2 linked regions of the Alkalinema sp. FACHB-956 genome follow. The main gene of each other region encodes a partner of the protein of the gene in region 2 in a complex. Links are inferred from orthologs where the notes say so. Each region holds a gene or a part of one and is shown on either strand. Other genes may lie near its edges.

What was found.
Region 1: the proteins of H6G21_RS11045 (region 2) and H6G21_RS07825 are in contact, whole or in part, in a solved structure (PDB 8RP0), measured with the Escherichia coli proteins. The link is inferred for Alkalinema sp. FACHB-956 from one-to-one orthologs.

The regions. Positions count from the first base shown.
Region 1 is NZ_JACJRC010000004.1:183,995-200,354, reverse strand. Bases 8,434-11,302 are described here. They hold H6G21_RS07825 (aminodeoxychorismate/anthranilate synthase component II), read right to left. Parts: upstream 10,234-11,302; coding sequence 9,634-10,233; downstream 8,434-9,633. Other genes in these bases: ybeY (rRNA maturation RNase YbeY), read right to left, coding at 10,824-11,302; H6G21_RS07820 (diacylglycerol kinase family protein), read right to left, coding at 10,267-10,725; H6G21_RS07830 (MBL fold metallo-hydrolase), read right to left, coding at 8,795-9,550; H6G21_RS07835 (Uma2 family endonuclease), read right to left, coding at 8,434-8,623. Outside these bases: H6G21_RS07870 (FAD-binding oxidoreductase), read right to left, coding at 1-213; ATP-dependent DNA helicase RecG, read left to right, coding at 558-3,092; H6G21_RS07860 (hypothetical protein), read left to right, coding at 3,256-3,777; H6G21_RS07855 (hypothetical protein), read right to left, coding at 4,016-4,156; H6G21_RS07850 (chorismate lyase), read right to left, coding at 4,226-4,822; molybdopterin-synthase adenylyltransferase MoeB, read left to right, coding at 5,175-6,449; H6G21_RS07840 (aminopeptidase P N-terminal domain-containing protein), read right to left, coding at 6,594-7,901; more of H6G21_RS07835, read right to left, coding at 7,964-8,433; more of ybeY, read right to left, coding at 11,303-11,330; H6G21_RS07810 (DUF3285 domain-containing protein), read right to left, coding at 11,484-11,666; H6G21_RS07805 (hypothetical protein), read left to right, coding at 11,665-11,832; H6G21_RS07800 (hypothetical protein), read left to right, coding at 11,986-12,519; H6G21_RS07795 (hypothetical protein), read left to right, coding at 12,624-13,511; H6G21_RS07790 (aminotransferase class I/II-fold pyridoxal phosphate-dependent enzyme), read left to right, coding at 13,692-14,969; H6G21_RS07785 (XDD3 family exosortase-dependent surface protein), read left to right, coding at 15,565-16,360. UniProt on the Escherichia coli protein: Part of a heterodimeric complex that catalyzes the two-step biosynthesis of 4-amino-4-deoxychorismate (ADC), a precursor of p-aminobenzoate (PABA) and tetrahydrofolate.
Region 2 is NZ_JACJRC010000008.1:44,290-60,600, forward strand. What follows is about bases 7,531-10,350. They hold H6G21_RS11045 (anthranilate synthase component I), read right to left. Parts: upstream 9,809-10,350; coding sequence 8,252-9,808; downstream 7,531-8,251. Other genes in these bases: H6G21_RS11040 (carotenoid oxygenase family protein), read left to right, coding at 7,531-8,014; H6G21_RS11050 (chlorophyll a/b-binding protein), read right to left, coding at 9,949-10,143; H6G21_RS11055 (succinate dehydrogenase/fumarate reductase iron-sulfur subunit), read right to left, coding at 10,206-10,350. Also shown: H6G21_RS11035 (AAA family ATPase), read left to right, coding at 256-5,664; more of H6G21_RS11040, read left to right, coding at 5,906-7,530; more of H6G21_RS11055, read right to left, coding at 10,351-11,201; H6G21_RS11060 (AbrB family transcriptional regulator), read left to right, coding at 12,353-12,751; H6G21_RS11065 (DUF1868 domain-containing protein), read right to left, coding at 13,380-14,159; holA (DNA polymerase III subunit delta), read left to right, coding at 14,405-15,388; H6G21_RS11075 (DUF4168 domain-containing protein), read left to right, coding at 15,711-16,214. UniProt on the Escherichia coli protein: Part of a heterodimeric complex that catalyzes the two-step biosynthesis of 4-amino-4-deoxychorismate (ADC), a precursor of p-aminobenzoate (PABA) and tetrahydrofolate.

The sequences.
Region 1 (16,360 bases), on a different replicon or contig from region 2:
ATATTTCACACAGGTTTTGGCCACTTGGATCACCTCCGCTTCGTTGGCGGGTTTGACCACCAAATCCCCCCGTTTGTCAGCAAAAATCGGCTGCAAAATTGGACTGAAGTGATAATAATCCTGGGAGAGCTTGGCCACTTGGGTCGGCTCGGTAATCAGTTCGATGCCGTTGAGTTCTGTGGTGAGGGCAGTCCAGTCGATCGTAGAAGCCATAGGAGATTTACAGGGAGAATACAGGGAAATTTACACAAGCTAGGAATATCCTGTCCTCTCCAGTTTAGGATGGAAATTGATTCTAAATTGATGGATTCATGTTCTAGATGCGATCGACCCTGGTACTTCATTGATTCGTGAATGCGGTAGATCCGATCCCCCTAAATCCCCCTTAATAAGGGGGACTTTGAAAAGAAGTTAGAGAAACTTTGACAGTGTTTCTCTTGTCCCCCCCTTATTAAGGGGGGCTAGGGGGATCAAATCTCTCGCAATTAAAAATGAATCCGGTACAACTCAGGGAGAGCACCGCCCAGTTAATTGCAATTTCCCAGTTTACGTTGCCCATGGATTTTTTGCGGCTACAAAAAGCACTCTCAGTGGAAGCGGAAAATGGCTTTAATGACCTACAAGGCAACCAATACCGCTTCAGTGAGTTTTTGCAACTGAGTTTAGGCCAGCCCTTGCCGGAACTGGATCGATCGGAGCGCCAAAAAATCCAGGAACTGGCCGCAGACTATGGCCGTTACAGTGAACTGAGTTTTGCCCAACGGCAACACCTCGTGGCCGATACCCGCCGCCTGCTGCACCAAACGAAAAAAACACTGGCGGAGGTCGCCCAGGATAGCCCGCCCGCCCTAGACCCATCGGAGCAACCTGCCGCGATCGCTGCGAAGGAAGCCGCTGGAAAATTTTCCGATCGGGCCGCCAGCAAGAGTGATCGATCGGGTAACCCAGTAGCCACCGTGACGCCTGCCACCAAAGCCGCTGGAAGCCGCAAGGTCGATCTGGAACAAGCCGTCACTTATCTACCAGGAGTTGGCCCAAAAAGTGCGGAAAAATTGGCAAAATTGGGCATTTTTACTGTGCGGGATTTGCTGTATTACTATCCCCGTGACCACATCGACTATGCCCGCCAAGCCAAGATTCGGGAACTGAAGGCGGGTGAAACCGTCACCGTTGTTGGTAGCATTACCTCTAGCAATTGCTTCACCAGTTCTAAAAATCCTAAACTGACGATTTTTGAATTAACAATCCGTGATTCCTCCGGACGGATGAAGCTGAGCCGCTTCTACATGGGCAGTCGCTATTCCGGGCGGGGTTGGCAGGAGCAGCAGAAAAAGCTCTACCCCTCTGGGGCAGCGGTGGCAGCATCCGGATTGGTCAAGGAAACGAAATTTGGCCTTACGTTGGACAACCCAGAAATTGAAGTTCTCGACTACGGCGGCGAAATCGATTCCGAATCCGTGGGACGCATTGTGCCCGTCTATCCGCTGACGGAAGGGGTGGGAGCAGATTTAATCCGTCGAGCAATGGTCTCTGGATTACCCGCTGCCCAGCAATTGCAGGAAACCTTACCCCAAGGATTGCGCGATCAGTATGCGTTGATGGAAGTTCAAACCGCGATCGCGAACATTCACTTTCCCGACGATCGATCGAGCTTGGAAGCCGCGCGACGACGGTTGGTGTTTGATGAGTTTTTCTATTTGCAATTGGGGTTACTGTCACGGCGTTACCGTCAACAAAGCCAACAAACAGGCGTTGTCCTCACGACCCAAGGCCCATTGTTAGATCAATTTTACACAGTGTTGCCCTTTGAATTAACCGGAGCCCAGCAGCGGGTGGTACAGGACATTCTGGGGGATTTACAAAAAACGACACCGATGAATCGTCTAGTGCAGGGCGATGTGGGGTCGGGGAAAACGGTGGTGGCGGTGATTGCATTACTGGCTGCGATTCAGGCGGGTTACCAGGGGGCGCTGATGGCTCCCACGGAGGTGCTAGCGGAACAGCATTATCGAAAACTCGTGCAGTGGTTTACGCTGCTGCATTTGCCCGTGGAATTGCTAACGGGATCGACTAAGGTAGCCAAACGGCGACAAATTCACACCCAATTGCAAACCGGGGAATTGCCCTTGCTAGTAGGCACCCATGCGTTGATTGAAGATCCCGTGCAGTTCGATCGCTTGGGCTTGGTGGTGATTGATGAACAACATCGGTTTGGGGTACAACAACGGGCAAGGTTACAACAAAAAGGCGAAAATCCCCATGTTCTCACTATGACTGCAACACCGATTCCCCGCACGTTGGCGTTAACGTTGCATGGGGATTTGGATGTGAGTCAAATTGATGAGTTGCCCCCCGGTCGGAAGGCCATTCAAACCACCGTTCTCAGCCATCGCGATCGCCAACAAGCCTATGACCTCATGCGGCGGGAAATTGTGCAAGGACGGCAGGTCTATGTGGTTCTCCCTTTGGTGGATGAGTCGGAGAAATTAGACTTAAAATCTGCGATCGTGGCCCATGCGGACTTGCAACAAACAGTGTTTCCGGAATTCCAAGTCGGATTACTGCACGGCAAAATGACCTCGGCGGACAAGGATGCAGCGATTAATGCCTTTCGCGATCGGCAAACCCAAATCCTCGTTTCCACCACGGTGGTGGAAGTGGGGGTGGATGTGCCCAACGCAACGGTGATGCTGATTGAACATGCAGAACGCTTCGGCCTCTCCCAATTACACCAGTTGCGGGGTCGGGTGGGCCGGGGTGCATCCCAGTCCTACTGCTTGCTGATGACCAGTTCCCGCAGCGAACCCGCCCAACAACGGCTGAAGGTCTTGGAGCAGTCCCAGGATGGATTTTTTATCTCAGAAATGGATTTACGCTTCCGAGGCCCAGGGGAAGTGCTGGGATCCCGGCAGTCGGGGTTACCGGATTTTGCCCTAGCGAGTCTCGTGGAGGATCAGGATGTGCTGGAAATTGCCCGTGATGCAGCCCAGAAGGCGATCGACAAAGATCCAACCCTCTCCCGCTGGCCAGCCATGGCCGCAGAATTGGAGTATCGCTACACCCGTCTGTTGGGGGGCGCTATTTTAACCTAACGATCGGGCTTTTGGTGGGATCAACCGGAGTCTTGCGATTCCCAAATTTTAGCGGTTGTTCCCGTTACCGTTGTTTAGTAATGTGGATTGGGCCATGGTGCGCCGGGACATTCTGCTCCGAACCTCCATGGATTGCTGACTCTAGTATTTTGTTGCGCTTTTCATGGAAACGTCTCGTAATCTGGCAATTTTAGTTTCTGTTCCCGAAGTTCATCTGTTATCTGCCTTGGATGCCCTCTCAGCGCAGCAAGCTCAGGCGTTTAACCCATCCTACGTGGTGTACGGCAGTATGGAATTTGAAGCCTTTGGTGAAATTGAAAAGATTCGGGGTACCCGCGCGATAGAAACCTTCATCTATGCCGCAGAGGGGGCCGGAGAGCAACCCCTCAACCCAGAAGTGACTTGGAAGGGGATTTACCTTGGCTGTGAAGCGGCCTCTGGGGGCGGTCGCTATCGGGGTAAGGCAATCCATCGACCAACCTCCACGACGGGCGATCGTAAACCTGCGGCCCTGTTCTGGAAGCTGGCCCACTTGGAACGGTTTGAAAAAGGCATGCCGATCGGGAAATTGCAGGGGTTGAAGCAAAAGACTTTTTTGAAGGCCCGTTTTCTGCCAGAAAAACCAACCTTGATTGAGTATCCCTTTACCCACAAGCTCTATCTCAAAGCGAATGCCAATGCCTAGTTAGACCGGAATCGTAGGCTAGGTTAATCAGGTCGGCCCTGCTTAGATAAACTTCCAATAAGGTTTGATAACAGTTTTAAAGAACCTGTCGTGGTCGTAATGGATATACGCGAGAATGGCAGTGGAGGTGAGCATCATGCGCCACACTGCTTGGATACTCCGAAATCTAGAATACCGACTAGCTGAGATCATCTTGGTGATCCTAGCGTTAATGATTGCGTTGTTCATCATTGCCCCGTTAGCGGTCTAACACGGGTTCAAAATTTCCATCCGGTTGAAAATTTCCACCAGGAATAGATGCGGTGAGTCGATCGGCTGGCGGGAGAAGGATTATGAACGATCGCACTGAGCGATCGGTTCCTGGTACTTTGGCACGCACAATAGCGCTTTTGCGTTACTGAATTTTGCATGACTGAATTCGGCATGGCTGAATTCGGCATGGCTGAATTTAAGGCTTGCCTAAGTACCGCTCCAATACAGGCGAAAAGACCTCGTAAATCAACGTCAACGGCTGGCCTCGGTGCCAGAACAGATAGTGCCGTCCCCAGAAGGGGCCAGGATGGCCAAACGCTTCAGCGATCTCCTTGGAATGACCGTAGTAGATCCCTTGGACATCGCGGTAGAGTTCTGTGCGCAGTTTTGCCAGACTGGCCCAGATGGGTAGCGATCGGTTTTGTAAATACTCATCCACATGGCTCTGTTCCCACCAGGAGGCTGCATAGGCCGTGCGTTGGCCGCCATTCATCAGCCAGACCTGCCGCCGCACCCGTGGCCCTGGCACTTGCAGAATTTGCTCCGGCGCACGATCGCGGAATAATCCGACGGGGGACATGTCGATCAGATCGATCGTCGTCGGTTCACCCGTCAAAAGCTGTAAATATCGCGTCGGTGAACCATCCCCCAGCAAAACCATTTGCCACGCTGGGGCAAGCTGACTGTGGGGAAGCCCCTGCTGAATTTGCGGCTCAGTACCTTGCCAGATCGGATCCAGGGCATACCAAGCGGTGAGAGTAGAGGTGTCCGGAGTTTTAAAAGTTGCAGTCAAGGAACTTTACACAAGTTAATAGTTTGTCTCTGATCATAACGTGTGAATCGGAGAGAACAGCAGCGATCGGGTTAGAGAACCTGAGCCTTCACGCAACGAGAGCACCAGCAGGAATGTTATAAAACTCAACTCGAAACCCGACTAAAACTATCGGCTTTAAAAAACCTATTAGACTATGGGTTCCGTCCCTGTCCTAGAATAGATTTCTGGTTCTGCTGAACTGCGATCGGGATGCACCGGACATCCATGGGCGATCCGATCCACAGGTGTCCGATCCACGGGCGATCGTAACCTGTCTACCTGAATCACGCATTCTGAATCACGCACTGACTCACACGCATTGACTCACGCCATGTTGAACCCAAATCTGGATGAAGTCCAGTTAACTAAAGACGACTATGAGCGTTACTCACGGCACATCATTCTGCCCCAAGTGGGCGTCGATGGCCAAAAACGCCTCAAAGCAGCCAGTGTGCTGTGCATTGGAACCGGTGGCCTGGGTGCACCGCTATTGCTGTATCTAGCCGCAGCGGGGATTGGTCGCATCGGCATTGTGGACTTTGACGTGGTGGATACGTCAAACCTGCAACGCCAGGTGATCCACAGTACCTCCAACGTTGGGAAACCCAAAATCCTCTCCGCCAAAGAGCGAATTTTAGAAATTAACCCCTTCTGCCAAATTGATCTTTACGAAACGCGCCTCAGTTCCGAAAATGCGCTGGATATCATCCGCCCCTACGATGTGGTGATTGACGGAACCGATAACTTCCCGACCCGCTACCTAGTGAACGATGCCTGCGTGCTGTTGGGTAAACCTAACGTCTACGGCTCGATTTTCCACTTTGAAGGTCAGGCAACGGTCTTTAACCATAAGGGCGGTTGGGTGCGTCCCGAGGGTTGGGATCAGCTCTCGCCCCAGGAAAAAGCGGAACAGCGCAAGGCGGGTAAGGATTGGCTTTACGATTCCGAAGTGCCGGGGCCGAACTACCGTGACCTGTATCCCGATCCGCCACCTCCTGGGTTGGTGCCCTCCTGCGCTGAAGGCGGTGTGCTGGGAATCCTACCGGGGGTAATCGGTACGCTGCAAGCGACGGAAACGGTGAAGATTATTCTGGGCGTGGGGACAACCCTCAGTGGTCGTCTGCTGCTGTACGATGCCTTGAATATGCGGTTCCGGGAACTGAAGCTGAACTGCAATCCCGATCGGCCTGTGATTGAGAAGCTGATTGATTACGATGAGTTCTGCGGCATTCCCCAAGCGAAAGCTGCGGAGGCTGCGGCCCAAAGTGAACTGTCTGAAATCACTGTGAAGGATCTCAAGCAGTTGATTGATAGTCAAGCGGATGACTATGTGCTGGTTGACGTGCGCAATCCCCACGAGTTTGACATTGGTCGCATTCCGGGTTCCGTGCTGATTCCTCTGCCGGATATTGAAAACAGCGACGGGATCGAAAAAGTCAAAGATGCCCTAGGCAATAAAAAACTGGTCGTTCACTGTAAATCCGGTGCCCGATCGGCCAAGGCGCTTGGAATTTTGAAGGAAAAAGCAGGCATCCAAGGGACTAATGTGGTGGGTGGAATTCTCGCCTGGAGCCGCGAAATCGATCCTTCAGTGCCAGAGTATTAACCTCTGAGTATTAACCTCTAGCGCATAAATCTCTAGACTACGAGCAAAAGTATCCAGGGGATCAATTGCTCTGTTCTATAAAAGCAAATGAAGGCAAGGAGTTTTCCTTGCCTTTTCTTTTAGTGTTTATGTTGCGATTAACGGCTAACGTTCCATCGCTTCAACGGACTTAGGAACCGCGGCGGTGAGGATTTCATTTCCCGTTGCTGTCACCAACACATCATCCTCAATGCGAATTCCAATCCCACGCCACCGATCGGGCACTTCCGGCTGGCCTTCTGCGGGTTGGAAATCAGGACGAATGTAAATTCCCGGCTCTACGGTGATGACCTGTCCCGGCGCAAAGCTATACCAGTTATCCCCTGTTTTGCGCCCGCCGATATCGTGCACATCCAAGCCCAGCCAATGCCCCGTACCATGCATAAAGAAAGGTTTATACTTGGCTTCTTTAATCACTTCCTCAAGGTCACCTTGGAGCAAACCCAATTCCAACAAGCCTTCCGTAATCACCCGCACAGCCGTTTCGTGGAATTGCTTCCAAGGATTGCCTGGTTGGACTTGCTCGATCGCGGCCAGTTGCGCCTTCAAAACCAATTCATAGAGAATGCGCTGTTCCTCGGTGAATTTGTCACCAACGGGAAACGTGCGGGTAATGTCGGAATTGTAATAGTCGTAGGAACAGCCCGCATCAATTAACAGCAAGTCTCCATCCTGCATTTGCCGGGTATTTTCCGTGTAGTGCAGAATGCAAGCATTTTCCCCAGAGGCCACGATCGAGGGATAGGCAGGCCCCAATCCACCCCGCAGGCGAAACAGCCGTTCCATTTCCGCTTGCAATTCGTATTCGTAGAGTCCCGGCTTGCGATGATCCAGGGCTAACTGATGGGCTTCTGCTGCAATCTCCACAGCTTTGCGCATCAATTCAATTTCATAATCGCTTTTATGTAACCGTAACGAACTCACGAGCAGCAACGGATCTTCGATCGCTAACGGCCCAAATCCTGTTCGATCGTAGCGTCCCACAAACCGTTGAAAGAGTCGCAAAATCCGATTGTTGAATCCATTGTCGCGACCTAAGTGATAGTAGAGCCGATCGGCCTTCTCAACATACTTCGGTAAATGTTCATCCAATTCCGCGATGGGGTAGGCAATATCCGCGCCATAGGCTTCCTTCGCCGCTTCCACACCCACCCGATACCCCGTCCAGGTTTCCTTGTCCCGATCCTTGGGTTGCACAAACAGAATATATTTGTGTTCCTCATGGTGCGGCGCAAACACGGCGACGGCATCTGCTTCGTTAAAGCCCGTGAAGTAATAGAACGTACTATCCTGCCGGAAGTTATATTCCACATCGTTATGCATCACAGCATGGGAAGCCGATCGAAAAATAGCCGTTCCGTTCCCCAGTTTGGCGAGCAGTTGTTCACGGCGTTGGCGGAATTCGGGATGCATAGGCGAGGGTTCGGAAAACTACAGGTTCTATCCTAAACCTTTCTTTCCGTAGGTGCATCGGATTAGGGCAGGGGCTGCGATGGAGGTCGATTCGCGATCGCCCAATCCCGAAATGCCTTGTAAGCCGTGTTCCAGCTCTCCGTTTGGGCCTGCTGAATAAACTGGGTAATTTGGCTGACTAAATCACGGCCCGGAAAAAATTGACTCTCTGGGCAAAGCTGGTAAGCACCCTGCTGCAATTGATGAATTTCTAACTGGGCCTGCGAGAAACGCCAAACTTCCTGCACCCCCAACGCCGCATAGATCTCCAAATGAGTCCGCGAGGTCACATCAATCTCGATCGCCAAATCCGGCGGGGGATCAACCTCCAGATCTAAGCGCTTCCGCCCCTGAACCGCGATCGCGTTAGTAATGTAAAAGCACTGATCCGGTTCAATCCCACTCCCTAAAGACCGTTTGCTCAGGGTCGTCGAACCCAGAGGATAGGCCGTAATGTCCCATTCAATCAGCAAAATTTTGACCACATCGCCCAAACAATCTTTGTAGGATTCATGTTCTGGGGAGGGAGCCATCACTTCTAATAACCCTTGGTAATAGGCAATGCGACTATTGCGTCGATCGCCCAAATCCAGCAAAATCGTTTCAAATTCTGTCCAGTCAATATCCCGCAGCAAAAGCCGCTCTCCAGGTAAAACTTGAATCCGACTAAGTTCAACCAGCACTGCGTTTCACCGTGATGGATAGAGGACAGAGTTCGATCGAGGACAGGTAGGAACCTCCGGCATCATCCAGAGGGGAATCTTATCGTTCCCTAGAAATCGTCTGCTAGAAAATGCGTTGCGGTGTAGGTACTGTTGAGCAAAACCTACACCCATACTTCTAGCCTAGGACTTCTATCCTAAAACCTGAATCACCATGCCATCCTTCGGTAGATCGGCCTTGGACAGACTCACCGTCGCGCCGGATTTGCGCACCGGAGTCCCCGTCATCAAACTGATAAAGGCATCCACCCCGGCCAGATCACATTGTTGACCTTTGGCCGCGCCCGTTTTGTACTGGGTTGGCACCACAATCTTAGGATTCAGCACCTTGATAGCCGCCTTGGCTTCCTCGGGATTATAGGCTTTGGGGCCACCACCAACGGGAATAAAGACTACATCCGGGCTACCCATGAGAATCTTTTGCTCCAGACTAATGGGAGCCGCCGCCCCCCCTAAATGCAGCATCGTCAGTCCCCCTTGAGTCCAACGCCACGCCACATTGGTGCCAAATTGCCGTCCACCCTTACGATCGTGATCCGTTGAGATCCCCTGGAACTTAATGCCCTTGACCTCGTAGACTCCCGCTTCATAGAGCAACTGCGGATTTCCGGGTACCACATCGATCGCCCCTTCATCCAAAAGTTGACTGCTAATCAACACCAAATCGGTGTCCACCTTGGGAGCGGGATAACCAGCGGTGCAACCCAGGGGACGGAAGGGATTGACCAAAATCCGTTGGCCACTGCCTGTAATCAAAAAGCTCATGTGGCCGAGGGATCGCAGCGTCACACCGCTACTTTGCGCCCAACTTCGGGTGCCTGTCATGCTCGTACCGATCGCTGCCAGGGTGCCAGCGCCCATGTAACCCAACAATTGCCGACGTTTCATTGACTTCTCCTAACGGTCAGGGGGCAAGCCGTGCGCGGTAAATCGTCACAAACCGCCCTGCAAAACTCATAACGCAAAACTGGTTACTTTCGATCGCTGGCCTCCCGCAAAAAGTTCCGCAACAAATCTTTTCCGGCCTGGGTCAAGACGCTTTCCGGGTGAAACTGGACACCCTGGAGGTGGGGATAGTCACGATGGCGCACCCCCATGATGGTCTGATCCGCCACCCAGGCGGTGATTTCCAGCACAGCAGGGCAGGTTTCCCGCTCAATCACCAAACTGTGGTAGCGGGTCGCCGTCATGGGATTGTCTACCCCCGTAAAGACCCCGGTGTTACTGTGGTTGACCTGGGAAACTTTGCCATGCATCAGTTCCGGGGCAGAGATCACCTTACCGCCAAAAACCTGGCCAATGCTTTGGTGACCCAGACAGACGCCCAAGAGCGGAATCGTCGGCCCTAGTTCGCGGATAACTGCCATGGAAATGCCCGCATCATCGGGGGTACCGGGGCCAGGAGAGATCACAATGCCATCCGGAGCCAGCTCGCGGATCTGGTCTAGGGTGATCTGGTCGTTACGAAACACTTGGATTTCCTGGGCGATCGGAAAATCAGCCCCCAGTTCACCCAAATATTGCACGAGGTTGTAGGTAAAGCTGTCGTAGTTATCGATAACAAGGATCATGGGTTCAGGCCAGGGGAATTGCGCAGAATTACCCTATCCTAAAGCAGCTAGCAGCACGGCGACTAATTTTGGCAAAATCAAGCATCCGGCAACGAGCAGGGCCGCTAGGGCGGAAATCAGCACAGCTCCAGCAGCACAGTCTTTAGCAATTTTGGCTAGCTCGTGATAGGTCTGCTTGACGGTTAGATCTACCACCGCTTCCAAGGCCGTATTCAGTAGTTCCATAGCTAGAACAGCCCCGATCGTCAGGCCAATCACCGCCAATTCAACGACCGTCAGTTGCAACCACCACCCCAGACCGATCGCGCTCAGACCGACAAAGGTATGAACCCGAAAGTTACGCTGGGTTTGAAAGGCATAGCTCAGACCCATCCAGGCGTAGCGAAAACTGGTGAGCAGGGTAGGAGCCACTTGCCAAGCAAACTCGCGCTTGAACTGCACGACTTTGCCATCGGGACGTTTCGGCGTTTGAGTGGGCAGTTCCTGGGACATAGGGGTTTGAGGTGAATTGTTAGGAGGCACAAGCGCTCACAGGACTGTAAACAACCTTACCAAAGTTCAGCGAGTACGATCGCGCAGACCTAACTGAGCTAGAGGAGTACCCCTGAAAGATCGACCATCTGAAGCAGGGCTTGTTGCTGATTCAGCATTCGTTCCAAACTTTCATCGTCCGGATGATCCCACCCTAGGAGGTGGAGCAGCCCATGGGCCGCTAACCAGGCAAGCTCTACCTTTAAAGGGTGCCCTTGGGAGACGGCTTGACGCTCAGCGGTTTCTACCGAAATGATGATATCGCCCAAATACAGCGGTTCTTCCTCAGGCAATTCAGGAGCATCTACTTCCAAAGCAGCAAAGGAGAGAACATCCGTGGGCTGGTCTTTTTGGCGAAAATCTCGGTTGAGGGTATGAATTTCGCGATCGTCAGTTAACCGTAGGCTGAGTTCATAAACATGGTTCGGGTGCAGTGGATCCCCTTCGCCATCCGTTGGCGCTAAAGCGGTGAGCCAACGATCGAACCAAGTTTCCCAGGTTTCCAGCGCAATCGGGGCTGAAGTGGATTCATGAAACACATCTTGGACACTCACTTCAACTTGCATATTCAACGGGCATGCTCAACTTGTATGGAAACTTGTATGAAAACTTGCATGGAACAACGTAGGGATACCTGGGTAGGGATAACTGCCCGCCACTCGCCATTAGACAATCACGATCGGGTCAGTCACGATCGGGCCAATCACGATCGAGGGAACCTACCGGGTGATGTAAGCCAAACCAACCAAAAGCCCTAGGAGCCCGATCGTTGTCAGCGCAAAATGAAACAGAGACTTACTGCCTTGGCGCACCATATTCCGCATGGCGAGCTTCACGTAGCTGGGAGCCTTTTCCGAGTCAGTAGAGAGCGGTGCTTCGGAGGGAGGTGGGGAGGAAGACATGGGACAGACTCAAGGGGAATCAAAGAACAATCAAGCGTTGAATGCCTTAATTTTAAAGCCTGTTGCTAAAATCCGTTCAATTGTGCCGTTCTCTTCATTAGAAATGATCCTTGAAATGCCCGTTGGAATGCGCATTTCTTCAAAAATGGGGGAAATCCGAAATTAAAATGGGGTCTTTTTCAGGATGGCATCGCTCAAGAAATAACCTATAACGTGACAAGACAGCAGCGATCGTCCTCTCCGGTTGATGAGACTCCACTGAACCCAGCGGTTTCCAGAGCTCGGCAGGATCGCTGCCCCCACAGGAGAAACCATACCTATGAAACCCTTTGATTGGCGAGCAAATTGGCGGACAAATTGGCAAACAGGCATTGTTGCGATCTCCCTGACCCTGGTGCTGCTGATCAGCGGCTGTCAGACCAAGCCTCCCTCCCAGTTTGCCCAAGCCCAGCAGGACAGTTCTAAACCGAAGGTGACTGCCGTCGCCAAAGATGCCACCCAAGGCGGCGAATTCAACAAGTTCTTCCCCAAACCGGGAGCTGGGTATGAGCGCGTCTACACCCAAGAGAAAAAAGGATTTGCTGAAGCCAAGTTGAAGAAAGATGGCAAAGAAGTTGCCATGTTGGCCGTTTCGGATACCAAGAGCTTGCCGTCTGCGGCCCTCAAGTTTGCCAACGCGACCACAAAAATTGCGGGCTATCCTTCCGTAGAAATGGGGACGACCCAAACCAGTGTGCTGGTGAAGGATCGCTACCAGGTCAAAGTCATTTCGAAAGCCCCGTCTTTCACAAAGGACGATCGGGCAACCTGGATCGGCAAGTTTGACCTGAAGGGCTTGGAGAAGCTGAAGTAACCTAGCTCAGTCTCGATTCCGCAACGATCACCTCCATCACGATCGCACCTTCACGATCGCCTGATTTTGAAATTTGCATTATTTAAGTACAGGATCCATTTTTTATGAGTAAGCCGATTTATGAGCTTGTCGATGAGCTACCCACCAGCGGCACAACCGTAATGGCTCTGAATGCCCTGGATTTTGTGATTCCGGGCCAGTGGCAAAACCTGACGGGCTTTACGAATACGATTAAGGTCGTAACCGGAGAAACCGATGAAGCCATGATCCAGGCGATCGGAGATCGGGCCGTCTACCTTTACAACGACGAATCCCAGGGCTACCAGCGGGCCATGTGGCTCTACCAAACCGTAGACAATGCTGCTGGGGCACTGGGGATGGCCGCCATGGCCAACAAGCTGGGTCAGGATATTTCCTTCCTAGGCTTTTTAGATAACCTGACCCCCAAGCCAGAAAAGGCCCAAAGCATCGACCTCTGCGTCAAGCTGGTGGTGGAACTGGTGGCCTACTGCCAAATCAACGGGATTCCCGGCGATAGCATTGGGGACTTTCTAGCGGCGCTAGGGGACTACGGTGGGGAATCCCTGATGCGGATGGTGGCCCTGATTTGCTTTGACGGATTGATTCCCCTAGGCCCTCACTTTATTGACAAAGGTCTGTCCACCCTGGGGAGCCTCTCCCCCCAAGAACTCGAGGGAAATCAAACCTTTCAGGGTGTCAGCAGCTTGATTCCCGGTGGGGATGCGGCAGGCAAGTTGAGCTTTATTGGCCAAAGCTTTGACTCTGTGAAGGGCTGGATGACCAATTTTGTTTCCAGCACGGGCCTGACCCAGGACAACGCGCTGGGGAACCTGCAAAAATTTGTCCAAATCTCGGCGGACAAGCTGGACTATGTGGGTGCATTCCTGGACGTTTCTGTCAAGTACTACACCCACACGGGAACGCAAACCTTGGCTCGGCGTCTGATTGAACGGGCGATCGCAGAACTCTAACGTATTTGATTAGGGGCATGGAGGGGCGATCGGGAACCCTAGGGCGATCGCTTCCCATGCTTCTATCTTGCTGATAAGCTGAGATTCATAATTTGTAGCAATCTATGATTTCTGGCCATTAAACTAGGCAAATATACTTTGAGATCGTGCAATCTCGGACAAGGTTGAGAGGAGTTAACCGTGCAAGTTGTAAAGGAGTATGTCCAGCGATGGTACGAGAGCGGATTGGATCCCGATGAGTATATCTGCCACCGCAAGGACGGTAACATTGTCGAGATTGAAGAAACCACAACCGGCAAACGACGCACGGTTCTGACCTTTTGCACCAATGATGTCCTAGGGCTGACGCAAAACGAGTCGGTGAAGCAAGCCGCGATCGATGCCATTCTGCACTATGGCACCTCCAATAGCTCCACCTCGGTGTTGAGTGGACGGATTGATTTACACCGTCAACTGGAAACCGAAATTTCTCAGTTCAAGCATCTGCCCCATACGCAACTCTTTCTCAATGCTTGGATGGCCATGCAGGCTCTCATGGATGCCTTCTGTCATCTTGCCATTCCAGTCCCTGAGTTTGAGCATACGCGAGAAACGCTAATTCTCACGGATGTATTGAACCATGGCTGTATCGTAACAGCGATCGCCAATGCGGGGACGAGATCGGGCAAATTATTCGGTCACAGTCCTCGGGTGCGGGTGCGTGCCTACCGCCACTGCGACATGGAGGACTTTGCCCGCAAGCTACAACGCCATGCCCGTCCCGACGATCGCATTCTCGTGGTCTCCGATGCCGTCTTTTCCATGGATGGGGATGTAGTGCCACTCTTGAAAATGATCGACATCCTCTCCCACTATCCCGGTAGTACGCTTGTAATGGATGAAGCCCATGCCAGTGGCGCATTAGGTTCAACGGGACGGGGCATTTACGAGCATTTTGGCATCAAGCCCGATTACGCGATCGAACGGGGCATCAATCCGTTGATTATGACGACATTCTCCAAATTCGGGGCATCTGTTGGGGCAGCCATTAGCTCCCACATCCCAGAACTGATTCCGTTGTTGAATGTGTCCCCCACCTCGATCGGCACCTGTTCCCTAGCTCCCCCTTTAACGGCTGCCGCCCTGCAAAGTCTCCGGGTCGTGCAGGAAAATCCTGAGCTAGTACAGCGTTTGCAGGAAAATACCCAGTATCTACGGGAGCGTTTAGCAGAACAAGGCTTTGAGGCGATCGGAGAAACGAACGTTGTCCCGATTCTCTTACCCGAGGGCATTAGTCCCAAGGAGTTTGCACGGGAGTTGATGGAGCTAGGAATTTGGGCTTCAGCCATTTGGTTTATTGCCAAACCCCGTATTCGGACAACGGTAACGGCCACCCATACTCGGGAAGAAATGGACGCGCTAGTCAGTGCCATGGTAACTGTGCGCGATCGTCTCTGCAAAACGACGATTAGCGCTTAGGTAATTAGCACTTAGACGATTAGCGCTTAGACGATTAGCGCTGCTTTGCGAAGAATTTGCGAAGCTGTTTAGAGAAAAAATCATCCAGGCAGTGTTGCCGACAATGGTTTAACCAATTAAATCATCAGCTAAGAGGCTCGACCGCGGTCGAGCCTCTTTTTTGTGGAAAATGCTTAATCGCTCTTTCACATTGTGAGCTTGATCACAGTCTTGGGAACGGACAATCAACGGAAATGGGACGATCGTAATATTGCACGGTACAAAAAATAATCGATGTGCCTCAGGGGAATTCTGTAGTTTTATCCCCGTAGCCTTTCTAGTACATTCTGCAAAGGAACGATCGAAGCCCAAAATCTCTCATTAGAACTACTCAATTTACTAGATCAGTCTATCGGTCTATCGCTGCGCAACGATCGATATCAACCGCCATGAAATCCGTAATTTTACGCAAGCACTGGGTAATCCATAAAACTGGAGTGAGTTTTCCATGACTCATCTTGTCGAGGGTATTTTCAGGGAGACATACTCAAAACACAACAGACATCAAGTTCTGAAACCAAATTTTTCTGAAACCATCACGCAGGCTGATTGTCCTATGATCTCCTCTCGCAAAATTGCTACACTCGCTCAAATCACCAGTCTCACGGCAGCAACCCTGTGTGTTGCTCTGGTTGCCAATCCCTCCCAGGCCAACGCCTACAGTTTAAATGGATGGGACTATGCGATCGGGGGTTCCAACAACGGGTCCGGCGGTAGCGTCTTTGACTACAAAGGCATTGCCATCAAGGAATCCGGCGACTCCATCTTTGTCGCGCTCAACACCAACATGACCCTTCAGGGTTCCTTGTATAAAAACGAAGTCATCAACTATGGTGATTTATTCTTCAACTTCACGGGCAAGAGTTTTAAAGCAGCCAGTGATGCCGGTCAGCTCGTGGGAATTCACTTCGCCACCAACGGCTCCCAGTCCGGTGTATCTCAAGTGGGCGTCTACTCCAATGTGAAGGCGAAGAGTACAACATCCCAAAACCATGGGTACGCAAATCTGACGAAGTGGAGTGACTGGACAAAGACAACCAACAAGGGAGCTTACAATGACTCCTTCGGAGATTTGACTGCACGGGATAGCTATTTTGCAGGACAACAAAGCGGAACGGGAACCATCCTGAATGCAATTCAATCCGGTCAGAAAGTCAGCGACATTTTCATGATGTCTTCGGCAGATCTTCAATCCGCAGGCTTGAACTTTGCGCAATTTGGCGCGAAAGGCAGCCAAACATTGGGCTTCAGCTTTAAACGGACAGCTGACTTCAAGGTGGGTTCTTTTGTAGCGAACCTATTTGCAGAATGCGGCAACGATGGGTTGGCCATTCGATCGGATTTACACAAAG
Region 2 (16,311 bases):
TAATTTAAAATTGCTGCTCGCCAGATCAGTAATTTTCCGGAGAATGTCTTCCAGATTAGGTCTAGAGAAATAAGCCGTTGGATAGGAAAATCCCTGGTTGGTTGACCTGATTGGGAGAAGCTGAACGATCCAGTCTGTTTAAGGCTCCTGAAGGGGAGCTTGGTAGTTGAACTTCTTCCAAGGGAACTCTGAAATGAGTGGTTTTACGGATTGATTGGCTTCGCTGTGTAGGTGTGCAACGCCCTAGAGATCTTTATGCTCCAACTTCCTGGTTATCAAGTCTTGAATCCGCTGTATGTCGGAGCGAACTCCACCGTCTTTCGGGGCTGTCGGTTAGCGGATAGCTGTCCAGTGATTCTTAAAGCATTACAGATCACGTCTTCTGATCCGTTTGAGCAGTCGCGCTACCGTCAGGAATACGATCTACTGCAATTGCTTGACCCGATCGGGGGCGTCATTCAAGCCTATGACTGGGTCATGCATCAACAAGTTCCTATCATCATCTGTGAAGATTTTGGGGGCCAGTCGCTGGAAGATTTTCTAGTGCAGCAACCGTTGAGTTTGGAGCAATTTTTCCCGATCGCGATCGCCATTACCAACATCCTGGGGGAAGTCCACGCAGCCCAAGTCATCCACAAAGATCTCAACCCTGCCAATATCCTCATCCACCCGCAAACCCATGAAATCAAGCTGATTGACTTCGGGATTGCAACGTTATTGACCCGAGAAAATCCAGCGATTAAAAACCCCAACGGGTTAGAGGGCACCCTGGCCTACCTCTCACCGGAGCAGACTGGGCGCATGAATCGCCAGGTGGACTACCGCACCGATTTTTATTCCTTGGGGGCGACTTTCTACCGCTTACTCACTCGGCAGTTCCCCTTTGAAGCCAAGGATGCTCTGGAACTTGTCCATTGTCACCTAGCCCGCTTGCCCCAGCCTGTCCATGAGCTGAATGGGGCGGTGGCACCGATCTTGTCGGCGATCGTGGGCAAATTGATGGCTAAAACCGCTGAAGATCGCTATCAAAGTGCTTGGGGGATCCAAGCGGATTTGGAAACCTGTTGGCAACAGTGGCAAACACAACGGACGATCGCGCCGTTTGTGCTGGGTCAACAGGATGTTTCTAGCCAGTTTCAAATTCCCCAAAAACTCTACGGTCGGGATGGAGAGATTCAAACACTGCTGGCAGCCTTCGATCGTGTGGCGTCTCCACCGGAGAATCGGGTACCTAGTCACGCGGGGGGCAGCGAACTGGTTTTAGTGACAGGCTTTTCCGGCATTGGTAAGTCAGCCCTGGTGCAGGAGGTGTATAAACCGCTGACCCAGCGGCGGGGCTATCTGATTTCGGGCAAATTTGACCAAGTGCAGCGCAACATTCCCTATCGGGGGTTTGTGTCTGCTTTGTCTAGCTTGATTCAGGAGTTACTAAGCGAAACGGAAGCGGAACTCCAAAATTGGCGATCGCGATTGCAAGCGGCTCTCGGACAAAATGGCCAAGTGATTGTGGATGTGATTCCAGCGGTTGAGCTGATCATCGGCCCCCAGCCCCCTCTGGCCGATTTGCAGCCCTCCGAGGCTCAAAACCGCTTTAATTTAGTCTTTCAAAATTTCATTCAAGTTTTTGCCCAATTAGAACATCCCCTAGTTTTATTTTTAGATGATTTACAGTGGGCAGATAGTGCCTCCTTGAAGTTAATTCAACGGTTGCTAGTGGGCGACGATCGGCAAAATTTACTCTTAATCGGAGCCTATCGAAGCAATGAGGTGAATGCTAATCATCCGTTGCAGTTAGCGATCGAAGAGATTCAAAAAGCGCAAGGTCGAATTTCTCAAGTATCGCTCAATCCACTCGGGCTCAATGATGTTCAACAATTGATTGCCGACACGGTTAAAACGACGATCGAGGCCGTTGAAGATCTCGCTCAACTCGTTTTACAGAAAACAGAGGGGAATCCTTTCTTTTTAAATGAATTTCTAAAAACGCTGTATACCCAAAAACTCATTGACTTTGACACTCGTCAAGGGCAGTGGAATTGGGACTGTACCCAGATTCAAGATTGCGGCATTACAGACAATGTAGTAGAGCTGATGACACAACGGATTCAGCAATTGCCGTCCATGACCCAAAAAGCCTTGCAGATGGCTGCTTGTATTGGTGCCCAATTTGATTTAAAAAGTTTGGCGATCGTGATGCGCCAGTCCTGTAAACAGACCTTGCAGGATCTACAGGATGCCATTTCCGTAGAATTGCTCTACGGAATCGATCGCGTGATTCACCCAGAAACCTTAGAGAGTGATTTGCTAACGAGTGAATTGCTAACGATTGATTTTGAAAGCCAATTGCGCTATCGCTTTGTCCACGATCGCATTCAGCAAGCAGCCTATGGGTTAATTCCTGAGTCTGATAAACAGCGGATACATTGGCAAATTGGACAGTTGTTACTCGCACAGACTCCCCCGGAACAGCAGGAACAAAAGTTATTTGAATTGCTGAATCATTTGAATTTGGGGCGATCGTTTTTGACCAGTGAAGCCCAACGACAACAGGTGATTCAACTGAATTTGGAAGGGGGAATCAAAGCTAAACAATCCGCTGCCTATGAGCCAGCCTTGCAATATTTTGAAATCGCGGTGGAATTATGCCGTGATCAGGATTGGCAGGATCAGTTTGATTTGATCTGGCAGGTTCACCGTGAAATCGCTGAAGCTTGCTGCATTTGCTCACAGTTCGATCGGATGGGTCAATTCGCCGCGATCGCGCTCAGTCAAGAGCAAGATGTGTGGAAACAGGCAGAAATTCAAACGATTTGCATCCAAGCTGCGATCATGCAGAACCAACCCCTTCAGGCAATCCAAATCGCCCATCGGGTCTTGCGTCAAATGGGTCTACGGTTGCCGAAAAAACCGCACCAGGGTCATGTAATTTGGCAAATGTTAATCACCCAGGCCAAACTAGCGCGGAAAACGCCACAAGTGCTGCTAGATCTGCCGGAGATGCAAGATCCGAAAATGGATATGATGCTGAGTCTCATGGGTCGAGTGGGCGCAGCATCCTATTTTGCTTACCCCGAATTTACATCCATTCAGATGTTCAAATCGATTCAAATTGCGTTGAACCATGGCACTCATAGTAACTCCAGCGGTAACTATGCCACCTATGGCCTCGTGCTCTGCGGTGTTTTAGGAAAGATCCCAGAAGGCTATAAGTTTGGCAAACTGGGCATGGATTTGGCCAATAAGCACCCGTTAAACCGTGCATCTGTAATGACCAAGTTTGTATTTAATTTCCTGATTCGCCACTGGCAAGATCCCTTACATTCCCTCATTCCTGAGTTCACAGAAGGATACCAGAACGCCCTAGTGGTTGGAAATCTAGAGTACGCAGCTTATTTTCTATTTAGCCGCTGCAATCTCAAGTTTTTAGCAGGTCGGGACTCCTTGGTTGATTTGATACAAGACCTGAAGGACTGCACGGAGACGATCGATCAATTGAATCAAGTGGCGACAGGGCGATGGATTCGGGCAACGTTGCAAGTGGTACAAAATTTCTTACAGCCTTCTGATAATCCCCATTTGTTACAGGGGGAGTTCTACCACTTGCCAGACATGCGGCCCTTGCATGAAGCGGCTAACGATCGCACGATCATTTTCCAAGCCTATTTCTATCAGGCGATGCTAGCCTATCACTTTAGACAGTGGGAGACCGCGATCGAAGCGATTCGTTTGACGAAGCAATTTGCAGATTCAGCCATTTCTTCTCCTGTCATTTCAATTCTGAATTTCTACGAATCCTTAACGCATTTATTTGGTTATTCCCAATCGTCTAAACAGCAGAAAAAACAGATATTAAAAGTAGTCAAGGCTAATCAGAAAAAGTTAAAGGAATGGGCTAAACATAATCCCAACAGTTGTCTCCATAAATTCCATTTAGTCGAAGCGGAACGGCAGCGCCTGCTGGGAAATCCCATTCAAGCCATGCAGCACTATGAACAGGCGATCGCCCTTGCCTATGACCATGGCTATCATCAGGAATCCGCGCTGGCCAATGAACTGGCTGGACAGTTTTACTTGCAACTCAATCAACCCGTTCCCGCGAAGGTTTACTTGGAAAAAGCTTGTGCAGATTACCAATATTGGGGCGCGATCGCCAAAGTGGAATGGTTAAGAACGACCTATCAGGACTGGTTAGCCCCGGTTGGGCTGGGAGCCCAGGCTGGAGGGACAACGATGAGCAATACCATGACACTGTCCCAGGGGACTTTATCCACCACCGATCGTGGCAATTTCCTAGATTTAGATACCGTGGTCAAGGCCGCCCAGGTGATGACGGGCGAAATCGTTTTAGACAAACTCCTGTCTAAACTGATGCAAATTTTGATTGAAAATATGGGAGCGCAAATTGGGTATTTGATTCTAGAGTCCAAGGGGCACCTCTGTATCGAAGCAGAAGGCTCGATTGATCAGGCGCAAATCACCGTGTTACGAGGCATTCCTGTCGAGGATTCAGTGAGTTTGTCAACCGCGATCGTGAATTACGTGGCTCGGACTGGGGAAAGTGTGGTTCTCTCCGATGCCAGGGACGATCGGCGCTTTCAACAAGACCTCTACATTCAACAACAGCACCCCAAATCCGTCCTCTGTGCGCCCCTAGTCAACCAAGGGCGCGTGAGTGGCTATGTTTATCTAGAAAATAACCTGACCGTTGGAGCCTTTACCCCCGATCGCTTAGCACTGCTCAACGTGCTCTCCTCCCAGGCCGCCATTGCGATCGAAAATGCCCGCTTGTATACCAATTTAACGGAACTCAATAACGCCTATTCCCGCTTTGTCCCGCGCCAATTCTTACAATTCCTCAACAAAGATAGCGTGGTTGATGTACAGCTAGGGGATCAACAACAGTTAGAAATGTCTGTCCTGTTTTCCGATATTCGATCGTTCACGACCCTCTCGGAACAAATGACCCCGCAGGAAAACTTCCAATTTATTAATGACTACCTCAGTCAGATGGAACCGGTGATCATTGATCACCAGGGCTTTATTGATAAATATATCGGGGATGCCATCATGGCGTTGTTTGGTCGATCTGCGGATGATGCGGTGCGGGCCGGGATTGCGATGCTGCGGACCCTCGATCGCTTTAATAAAATTCGGAACCAATCCGGAAAACCTTCGATCCAAATTGGAGTTGGCATTAACACGGGCCTGCTGATGCTAGGAACCGTGGGTGGCTACAATCGCATGGATAGTACGGTAATTAGTGATGCCGTTAATTTAGCTTCTCGCATTGAAGGTCTGACCAAGACCTATGGTGTGAACCTGTTGATTACAGAACAAACGTTACAAAAATTAGAAAACCCGGATCAATATCACATTCGTAAAATCGATCGCGTTCAAGTGAAAGGGAAGTCGGAAGTAATCACGGTGTATGAGGTCTTTGATGCTGACCCACCGCCTCGTTTAGCAGCCAAATTGGCAATGTCTGACCAGTTTAATCAGGCAATTCAGCTGTACGAGTCAGGTGATTTTGCGATGGCGATGCATGAGTTTGTCCAATGTCTAATGCATCACCCATCGGATCTCGTTGTTCGGCATTATCTCAAGCACTGTATGCAACGGCGTTTTCAGATCGTGCGCGATCGGCAACTAGCTGGGGAATTCTAGGGTTAAATCTTCCCAAGATTTTCACTTTTCCAAGATTTCCACGGTGATTGCTGACGCAGTGATTACTAACAGTGATTACTAACTACGTAGTGATTACTCGAGGATTACTCGAGCTACAGTGATTACTCGAGGATTACTCGAGGGCAATGAATCAACAGGGTGCATCACGGGTTTTATAGCCAGTTCCTTGCGGGACTGCAACGGTTTCGCACATATTTCCCATCAATTTAATGAGGCTCTGATGACCACTCGTTATCCTGTGTCTACGCCTTCCAATTTTGTGCTCTCTACAGATAAGGCTGCTCCGTTAGAATTAGTCAATAACAAGGCAGAAATTACGTCTACGGTACGGTTTCCAGACGCTGGGATGATCACCAGCCGCGAAGAAGTCACCGATCGTCCCTTGCAAGTTCTTGAAGGCTCCCTACCCGCCGATCTAACGGGGCATATCATTTTTATGAGTCCTGCAGGCAGCATCGATATGCAAGAGCAGGCAGGAAAACCGCTCTATCCTTCGGCGGACGGCACCTCTTTGTTTAACGGTGATGGCATGGTGCGTCGTTTCGACTGCCGCCCGGAGGGTATCCGCTATACCAGTCGTCTCCTCAAAACCCCTTGCTACTATGCAGATGCAGCCAGCCGTCCGGGAACCCGCTATGCAGACCTGAAGTTTTTCAGCAGTGGATTGGCTCGGTTTTCCTTCATGCTGGGTTTCCGGGATGAAATTAACACCGCTTGTATTCCGGTGAAATTTACAGGCGATCGCCATTGGCGGCTCTTGGCCTCCTGGGATGCGGGGCGACCCTACGAAATTGATCCGTTGTCCTTGAAAGTAGTCACCCCCGTCGGTTCCAATCAAGAATGGCGCGAACAGAAATTACCTTTTAGATACGGCCCCTTCCGCTTGGTCACTACGGCAACGCACCATGCCTACGATGACCATACCCAGGAACTCTGGACGGTTAACTGGGGGAAATCGTTGTTAACGATGGTTTCTCCATTAGTGATTCAAATCTTTCGATCGCTCACCCGAGGCAATCCTTTGCTGGAATTTCTCGGCAAAATTGCCTTTTGGGTGATGATGCAAGTGCTGCAATTTGTTAGCTTGATTTTGCATGTCTTTGGCTTTGGGGGCGAGGACTTTGTTCGGTTGATGCGCTGGGACGGCCAAGGCGAACTCAAAGGATGGAAGGTCGTTCTGCCGACAGGTTTACCCGTGCAAATCGAGCAAAGTATGCACCAAGTTGGGGTGACCCGAGATCACATTGTGTTGATGGATACGTCTTTCAAACTGGGGCCAGAACAATTAATTCCCAATCCCTTGCCGGGGAATACCCAAACGGAACGGGTGATTCGTAAGGTATTGAATTACGCCCAATTCCCTGACACAAATGTGTATATTGTGCGGAGATCGGACTTAGATCCCAGCAAGGATAAAGTGGTTGCCCATCAAGTGAAGATTAAGCGAGAAATTGCTCACTTCCGGGTTGATTATGATGATTCCAATGGCATTGTGCTCCATGTTGCCCATAACAATGCTTGGGATCCTTCGGAATGGCCGCAAGCCTATGATAACTTTGTCCCGTCTCCGCCCAATCCGGCTCCCGTGGACGATCGCATCGATCGCTTAGTGGGAATGACCGTTACCACAACGGATCTGAACTATTTGGGCCGCTATGTGATCAATCCCAAGAATTGGAAAATCACGGAGGAAAAACGGGTCAGTGATCCGGCCTGTACTTGGGCACCCGCGCTCTATGCAGATAATGGCACGCTGACTGCACCGGAGCACTACAACACTATTTACTGGAATGCCTGGGGTTGCTGGGATGAGTTAATGACGGAATTCATTGCCAACCTCTACAAGAAATACAAATATCGCCAACTGCCGTTGCAAGAGGTGTTGCAGTACGCCAGTAAGGGCCAACCCGCGAGCCTATGTCGCTTGGATACCCAGTCCATGACGATCGTGGATCAATACGCCTTCCCATCCGGTTATTTTGGGAACTCGCCGCAGTTTGTGCCTCGGGATGCCAACAGCTCCGATCCGACCGATGGTTATCTCGTGTGCGGCGTAATTTTTGATGGGGCGGAGGGGCAATTAAACAGTCAACTATGGGTGTTTGATGCCAAGAACCTCGCCCAAGGGCCGGTGTGCAAGCTGGGTGATTCGGAGGGTAAGAGCCTGTTTGGGTTAACCATTCACACAACTTGGATTCCAGAGATTGCCCCCCGCACGGCCAGTTACTGCATTCCCGTACGATCGGACTATGATCCGTTGTTACAAGACCAGCCGGAAATTGTGCGGGAGTTGTTTGAGCAGGAAGTGTATCCCCACTTTGAGGCGTAATCCTACTTTGTGGTCTAATCCGGCGGTCTAATCCGGCGGCTTAATCAGGGTGCTTAATCCCCGTTTCCAGTACGATTGTTAGCAAAACGATCAAACACAAGTTTCAGGTGGGCGATAGATCGCGATGAATCGAGGTCAGCGATCGTCCACCTGTTTTTTGTTGAGCTTGATAGACAGATTTTTGCTGAGCTTGATGGACAGACGATCGGGCAACATCACGCGCCTATCGAACAGGTGTTAATGCAAATCCAGGGCCGCTAACTGAGCTTTTGCTTTCTGTAACGACTCAAACCACTCTCGCTCGGGATCACTATCCGCCACAATTCCCGCTCCCACTTGCCCCCAAACCGTTGCAACTTGAGGTGCTACAGTCTGGGACGCTACAGCTACAGTCTGGGACGCTACAGTCTGCGGTGCATTATCCGGTAACGGTTTAGAGGTATCTTGTTTAGATGTGTCTTGTTTAGATGTGTCTTGTGGTGCGTAAAGCAGCGTGCGGATCAGAATATTTAAATCCAAATTACCCCGAAGATCCAAATAGCCACAGGAACCGTAGAAGAGGCTGCGGCGCACGGGTTCTAGTTCTTCAATAATTTCCATGCAACGCACCTTGGGGCAGCCCGTAATCGTGCCACCGGGGAATAATGCTTGAATGACATCAATGCTATCTACATTCGATCGTAGGGTCCCAATCACATTGCTGACTAGGTGCATCACATGACTGTATCGCTCGATTACCAGTAATTCATCAACCTGAACAGTTCCCCATTCACACACCCGACCTAAATCATTCCGCTCTAGATCAACTAACATGATGTGCTCTGCCTGCTCTTTCGCATTCGATCGAAGTTCTGAAGCCAATTCCTGATCGATTTCCAAGGTCATGCCTCGGGGGCGAGTTCCGGCGATCGGTCGCGTTTCCACTTGACGATCGACCTGTTTGACTAAGCGTTCTGGCGAACAACTAATCACATCGCCGTAGGGCGTTCTCCAATAACTGGCAAAGGGCGATGGATTAATGGTTTGTAGCGCTTGATAGATTGCCCAACTACTGGCTTGAGTTTCCGTTTCAAATCGTAGGGATAAATTCGCCTGAAAAATATCTCCCGCTTGGATGTAGGCTTTGGCTTTCAGGATCGCAGCTTCGTAGGCAGCCCGATCGGTCTGTAACTTCAAAGGTGCTACGGGAGAGGAAGCCTTCTGCAATTGCTTCCGATCGTTTGCCTGGGTCGCGATCGCCATTGATTCAGATAGAGCAACCTCCAAGCGCGAAAAATCCTGGGCATCCGTAACCGCTAACCACAATACCTGCGCCTGATGATCCAGCACTGCAAAACAATCTGGCTCGTACCAATAAGCCACAGGGAACGGCAATGGGTCAGGATTCGTATAGGGCAGTTTTTCGATTTCCCACGCCAAATCATAGCCCAGCCACCCTAACCAACCGCCAATAAAAGGCAGATGAGTCGGAGGTTGGGATGCTGGCAGCGGTTGCGAAGCATCCTGAAGGGTGACCTTGGGTTCTGAGGTTGCCCCGGATTCCCCGGCTAATTGCTGGCGCAGAAACGGCAAAATTGTCCCCACGGGGGGTGTCCACAGTTGCGCTCGGTCTGCAACCTGGCGAGGGTTTCCCGCACAGATGGAATATCGTCCCAACTGAGGATAATCCGGCGACGCAGGATAGGGACTCTCCAGCAAAGTTGCCACCGGCTCGGTGACAAATAGCGCTGCAAAGATGTCAGAACCCGTACGATCGGCCAACGGATACGATCGCCATTGCCAGGAAGTCACCATAGAAAACGGAGCAACCAATAAAAGACTTATCAAAACTCAGGGGAAGCCATTCTAACAACGGCATCCCCCACCACTCAACCACTGCAACAGCAACCAGTAGACCGCATTGATACCAGCCAAAACCGGATACCGGCTAGGACTTAGCGCAAGCCGATCCAACTGTAAAAATCTTGGTGGGTAAAAAACTCCAAGAGGAGCAGCCCGAGTAACCCAAGCATTGCAAAGCGACCATTAATCTGTTCAGCATAGGGCGTCCAGCCAAATCCAGGTGCTTCAGTGCTGCTCGGTTCAACGGATTGCTGGGATTTGTCTTGTACTTGCGGCTCTTCAGTCATCGGTTCAATATCCTTGGTTCAAGGGCCTTGATGGAATATTGCAGAATTTTAACCTGTGGTGCCTAACCTTGGGATTCTGCTTCAAAGGCTTGGACAGATTCGATCAGCGATCGCACCTCTTTGGTGCCTTCCGAAGGATGAAAGTCTAGGGGTAATTTGCCCTTGGACAGCATCCGCACCCCCAACGGAACCAGACTCACCAACCCAGGAATGTCGCGAAACTTATTGGCCACCACGTTCAAGCCAAATTTACGCTCATCGATCCACCCTCCCTGCTTCACCAGTTCAATCAGTTGCTTGCGGTGACGGATCGATCGACTGGCTTGGTCATCGCTACGATCTAAAATTTCGCCTTTGATTTGGCTAATTTGTTGCAGGGGAGCTACTTCCATAGGGCAGACGGAATCGCACTGCTGGCAGCGGGTACAGCCCCAAACCCCAGCATCTCCAGCGTTATACTGCGCTAGCCGCTGCTCCGTTTGGTCGTCTCGACTGTCGGCCACCATCCGGTAAGCCTTGGCCAGGGCATGGGGACCCACAAAGCTCGGATTGACCTCCCGCGCATTACATTCTGAGTAACAAGCCCCACAGAGAATGCAGTTACCCACTTGATTCAGCTTGTCCCGCTCCGCTGGCGATTGCAAAAACTCCCGTTCTGGTACCTGCCGTGCGGCTGTGCTGACGTAGGGCTCCACGGCTTCTAGGTTGTCCCAGAAGGTTTTCATATCCACCACCAAATCGCGGATAACAGGCATATTACCCAACGGCGCGATCGTAATTGTTGGGAGTTCGTCGGTTGAGTTAGCACTAAACCGATCGACTTCGCTCCCAACATGTTCCTTACAAGCCAACGCCGATCGACCGTTGATGCGGATGGCACAACTCCCACAAATCGTATTGCGACAATTGCGACGGAAGGCCAAGCTGCCATCCTGCTCCCATTTGATGCGGTTGAGGCAGTCTAGAATGGTCGTTCCCGGCTCCGTCTCAATGGAATAGGTTTCGACCCGAGGCATTTCGTTAGGGGCTTGCCGAACAATCTGGAAGTTAACTTGCATAACCAAGACGACACCAAACTAGAAAAACTCAACCCAAACCATGATTCGATCGTCATTACCAACCCCACAAAATTAATCAGAAACCCCCATCAGAAGATCCCAATATTGAAATGCTATTGTGATGATCTAATGGTGAGATCAAGTTGTGAGATCAAGCACTGTAACCGAGACTGCTGCGCTAAAGTACGCTACAGCCTCCTATGAAATACTGGATCCTGGATGGAGCCGATCGAGTCATCTCTTCCATAATACTGAGCTTTTTAGCGTTCCCACCGAGTTACCAAGAATTCAATGCAGATTAATTAGTAGGGCTTAGGAATTTTAGTAGGGCTTAGGAATTTGACTACCCCTTGAGGGTGAGCTACCCGAGGTGAGCTACGAGATAGGTTGTCCGTGATAGGAACCAGATAACCCTATGCAATTTCCATAGGGCATTTCGATCTCACCCATTTATTCCCCGATCTCACCCATTTATTCCCCGAGTCTGTCTGATTTTGACCTCTCTTTTTAAGGGTTGAGTAACATCTTGCAACACAGCTCAGTATGAGTTCAATATCAATGGATAATCAGTGCTAATTCTATGCTATCGCGGGATGATACCTGCTGGATTCAATCAAACATCTCTGGATGAAGTAATCAATATTTTACCTTGCTCAAATCCTCAACAAATTGTGGAGAAAACATGGAGAAAGTCAGCTTTTATTTGCTATCACGTGAGCAATTACTGCGCAGGTTTCTCTGGTGAGACAAGTTAGAGACTAGCAGGTTCCAATGCGCATGATAATATCAATTTTTAAAGAATTTATTATTTCTAGCGCGTCTAATCCTTGCTTATTACTCAGTTAGAATCCCTTGTAACTTCACTTGAATTAGGCTGATAGCAGGTCGAAAAGTCCTATTCTTAAAAAAATGTGAGATTAGAGTCTGCATTTTATGATGAATGACTTGGATCGTCGCGATCGATGCAGTGTATTACTCAAGTCGAAGAAATTTATTAAAGACCTTATAACTGAATTGAACTGTTAGATTGGATCTAGAAAACCTTGCAAACCGAGTTGGGGAGAACTTCCCAAGAAGTATGTTCAATTGACGAACTTTAGCGATATATTTTATTAGGCTAAGTAAGAACAATTAGGAATATTTTCTAGAGAATGACTGAGACAGCAACTGCTCCTCTTACAGGTAAGGCTTTACTTCAAAAGGTAAAAGACCTAGCCCATTGTCCTCGTCGAGAAAAGGCCATGCGCTGTGGTTACTATACCGTTAGCAAGACGAAGAAAGTTCGAGTTAATTTCACCGAGTTTTATGATGCGCTCTTGGCTGCACAGGGTCTCGCATTAGATGCTTCCAGTGCAAAAGATAGTCGAGGCCGAGAAGCATCCTATCGTGTGACTGTTCATAAAAATGGACAGATCATTATTGGCACAGTCTATACCCAAGAAATGAATCTTCAACCCGGCGATCAATTTTTGATTAAGCTGGGATATAAGCATATTCATTTGATCCAAGTAGATAAAACTGACGATCTTGGAGATGATGACGAAACTTAAATGAGGGCACTGTCAAAGCTGATTACCAAGGCTTGCTGCCAAGATTTGCTACTGAGACTGGCCACTAAGACTTGCTGCCAAGACGTTAAGCACTGTTCCGTCACTTTGGGACGGGCACTATGGAAGTTTTACGTAGAGAAAGTTTTACGTAGAGATCACTCATCCTCTATGCAATTGCAGGCCGACGAGATTGACTGGGGATCTGAACCTAATTTCTAAACCTACTTAAGGCTATGTGCTTAGGGTTGCTGTGTAAGCGCAGCTTATGCAGGGTCGGTTCAATTTCTTGCTCGTCGGATTCTTTAATGATGTTGCTGGAATACTTATGGTTCTGGGATGATTCGTGTCCTCAAGAGTCCCAATGGGTTCAAGATATGGGCTCAAGACATGGGCTCAAGACATAGCTCCAAGATACGGAGGCAGGCCATGCGTGGGGGAAACCATGCGTGGGGGAAATCATGCGTGGGGGAAATCATGCGTAGGGCAGGCCATGGGTTTAGGATATGGGCTCCGGCCCCTTGCCTACAGGTTGTTAAGTGATCAAAAAAGCGGTGATCCCAACGTTCCCGATCGATCACCGCTAAACTCCACACCCTGATAGGAGGCATGGGTAAGGGCCTTATGAAGGCTAGAACTGAAACACGGGCCAATCTACCTCGCGGTGGTAGCTCATCATGTTGGGAAACTGTCGCAGTTCAGCCTGCTTGACCCAAAACGTCGCGTCAGTCGCTTCCAGCCAAGGTTGATTGAGTTGGTCGCAGGTTTCCGCCATGGCATCCCGATCTACCTGGGCAACATCCCCGAAATAGCCCAACGTAATGTGGGGCGTAAAGTGGTACTGCTGCTCAATTCCAATGGCAATCAAGTTGGAATTTTGATAAATCGATCGCCGCAATTCTAGGATTTGGTTGTAACCCATTTCATCCGTAGCCGCTAGGGCAAGGCCAATGGCACGGGTCATGACGATGAGCCCTGCCACCCGAAAGGGAATGGGCTGTCCACTGGTCAAGTGGGCACTCTGCTCAAAACTTTGGGAAATTCCCGATCGTAACTTGCCTTCAAAGTCTGGATCCTCGCAGGCATGACGATAGGCACTATCCCAAATCATGTCCGCAATGGTCAGGTGGAAACTTTCGGGTGGAATGGGAATGAACACATCCGCACCCAACGTCTTGACCAGTTCGTGTTGGTAATTGGTCAAACGCTGATACAGAGCGGGATTAGCACTATCTTCAGGGCCAGGGGGGGTAATGACGGTATACCCTGGAAATGTGCTGGGCTGCCAATCGCCTGGTTGACTTCGCTCAAATTTTGGTGACTGCTGAATATTCTGCACCTGGGAGCGATAGGTTTCTGGCAGCGTCATCCGCATTATTCGGTTGAGATAAATTTGATAGGTCTCGTCCAAGAGCGATCGCCTCAATTACAAAATGAAGATTTATCCTTAATCTAACGGGATCAGTGACTCTTCACCTAGGGAATTTTTACCAATCTGTAAAAGCCTTGCCACAGCATAGTTGTGATTGGGGATCAAGTCGGAGATTAAGGGCTATTTCATTCACAGTCGGGCAGTAAAATGACCGTTAAGTTTTCTTAATCCTAGTCCCTCTGCACCCCCTTTTCTAAGAACCCCATAGGACGCTACAAAACGCTATGCCCATTTACTTTTTCTGGGGAGAAGATTCCTTTGCTCGAGATCGTGCGGTTAAAGCTCTGCAAACTAAGGCTTTGGACCCAGATTGGGCAAGCTTCAACCTCGATAAACTGAGTACTGATCAACCGGATGCCATCCTGCAAGCCCTGAATCAAGCCATGACGCCTCCCTTTGGTTTGGGCGATCGTTTTGTTTGGTTGGTGGATAGTTCGATCGCCCAACGCTGTGGAGAAGACCTCTTAGCGGAGCTAGAACGGACTTTACCAGCTATTCCTGCGACTACCACCTTCGTGATGACCAGTGCTAGTAAGCCTGATGGTCGCCTCAAGTCCACCAAGCTCTTGCAGAAATATGCGGAGATTCAAGAATTTTCCCCGATTCCGCCCTGGAAAACTGATCACCTAGCACAACAACTCCGTAAACTGGCCCAGGAACTGGATCTCAAGTTGACCCAGAGGGCAGTGGATTATTTGGTAGAAGCAGTCGGAAACCAGACCCGGCAACTGCATAGCGAGTTGGAAAAAATTCGCCTACTGGCTGGAACGACCCAACAGCCTCTAGATGTAGACGAGATTGCCCCGATCGTCACTGCTTCCAACCAAAATAGCCTCAAACTGTTTGCAGCGATTCGTCAGGGGCAAACGACAACGGCGCTGGAACTGGTGGCAGATCTGCTACGTCAAAATGAACCAGGGCTCCGAATTGTTTCTACGCTGACGGGGCAATTTCGCCAACGCCTCTGGATCAAGCTAATGCTGGAGTCTGGAGAACGGGACGATCGCACGATCGCCCAAGCGGCAGACCTTGGAAACCCCAAGCAACTCTACTTCCTACGCCAAGAAGTGGTTCGCACGCCGCTACAAGCCTGGGAAAGGGCTCTTCCCCTCTGTTTGGAATTGGAATTTAGCTTAAAACGAGGGGGCGACGAAATAGCAGTCCTACAAACCAAGGTGATAGAGCTGTGTGAATTATTTCGAGGCTAAATGACGGGCCGCCACAAGCTGCTTTCTACCACCGCAACTCTTTCTAACAGCCCTGTCTACCAATCCTTTCTATCAACTCTTTCTATCAATCCTTTCTATCAAAATTGTCTGAACCATTGTTCTACGCCCTCCCAGGCACGCTCGCTCGCTTTTCAGGATTTCAAGAATCTGTGACAGGTCAGGAACTTATCCCGCATAGAATGAATCTAGAAAATTAATCCTCTGTTGTGTGCAAGTTTTTCAAACGTCACACCTTGTCATGAGTAACCTGCTGTTCTCCCCTAAAACCATGCGTCTGTCTAGCTTCCCAATCCCAACTCCTGTGAAGACTCCTCCTCTGTCCCAATACCGCCGCGGGTGCCAGCGATCGCTGACTCGATCGCTGTGGGTTGGTGCGTTGTCTTCATTGACCCTGCTCGCAAGCTGGGCCCCCATCCTTCCCCTCGGAAGTTCATCTTCGGCGCTATTGGGCACCACACTCTGGGGAACTCAGGTAGCACGGGCGGAAGAATCTTCGTTTACCCGTTACGTTCGGGCGGCCTTTGAAATTGAAAAGCAACGGCGGGCTTTGATTGGCCGAGTGAAGGAACTGACCGATGGGAATGTTCCCAATAATGTCTGTCATAGCAGCGGCTTGGAACAAATTCCGGGAGGCATTCGCGAGGCAGTGCAAGGCATTTGTGGTAATTTCAATCGGTTTGCTGGAGATACGGTCAAGAAATATCAACTCAAGCCAGAGGAATTCAATAGCTTCCAGCGTCAGGCAGGCAATAGTGATATGAAGGAACGGATTAACGCAGAAATCAAGCGCCTTAATCTTAAATAGACGCTTCTAGACACTTCAGAAACTTCCTACGGCCTACAGGTACGTGTTGCTAGCGCTAGGTGCGTGTTGCCATCGCTAGCCCATCAAATTCTGCCCC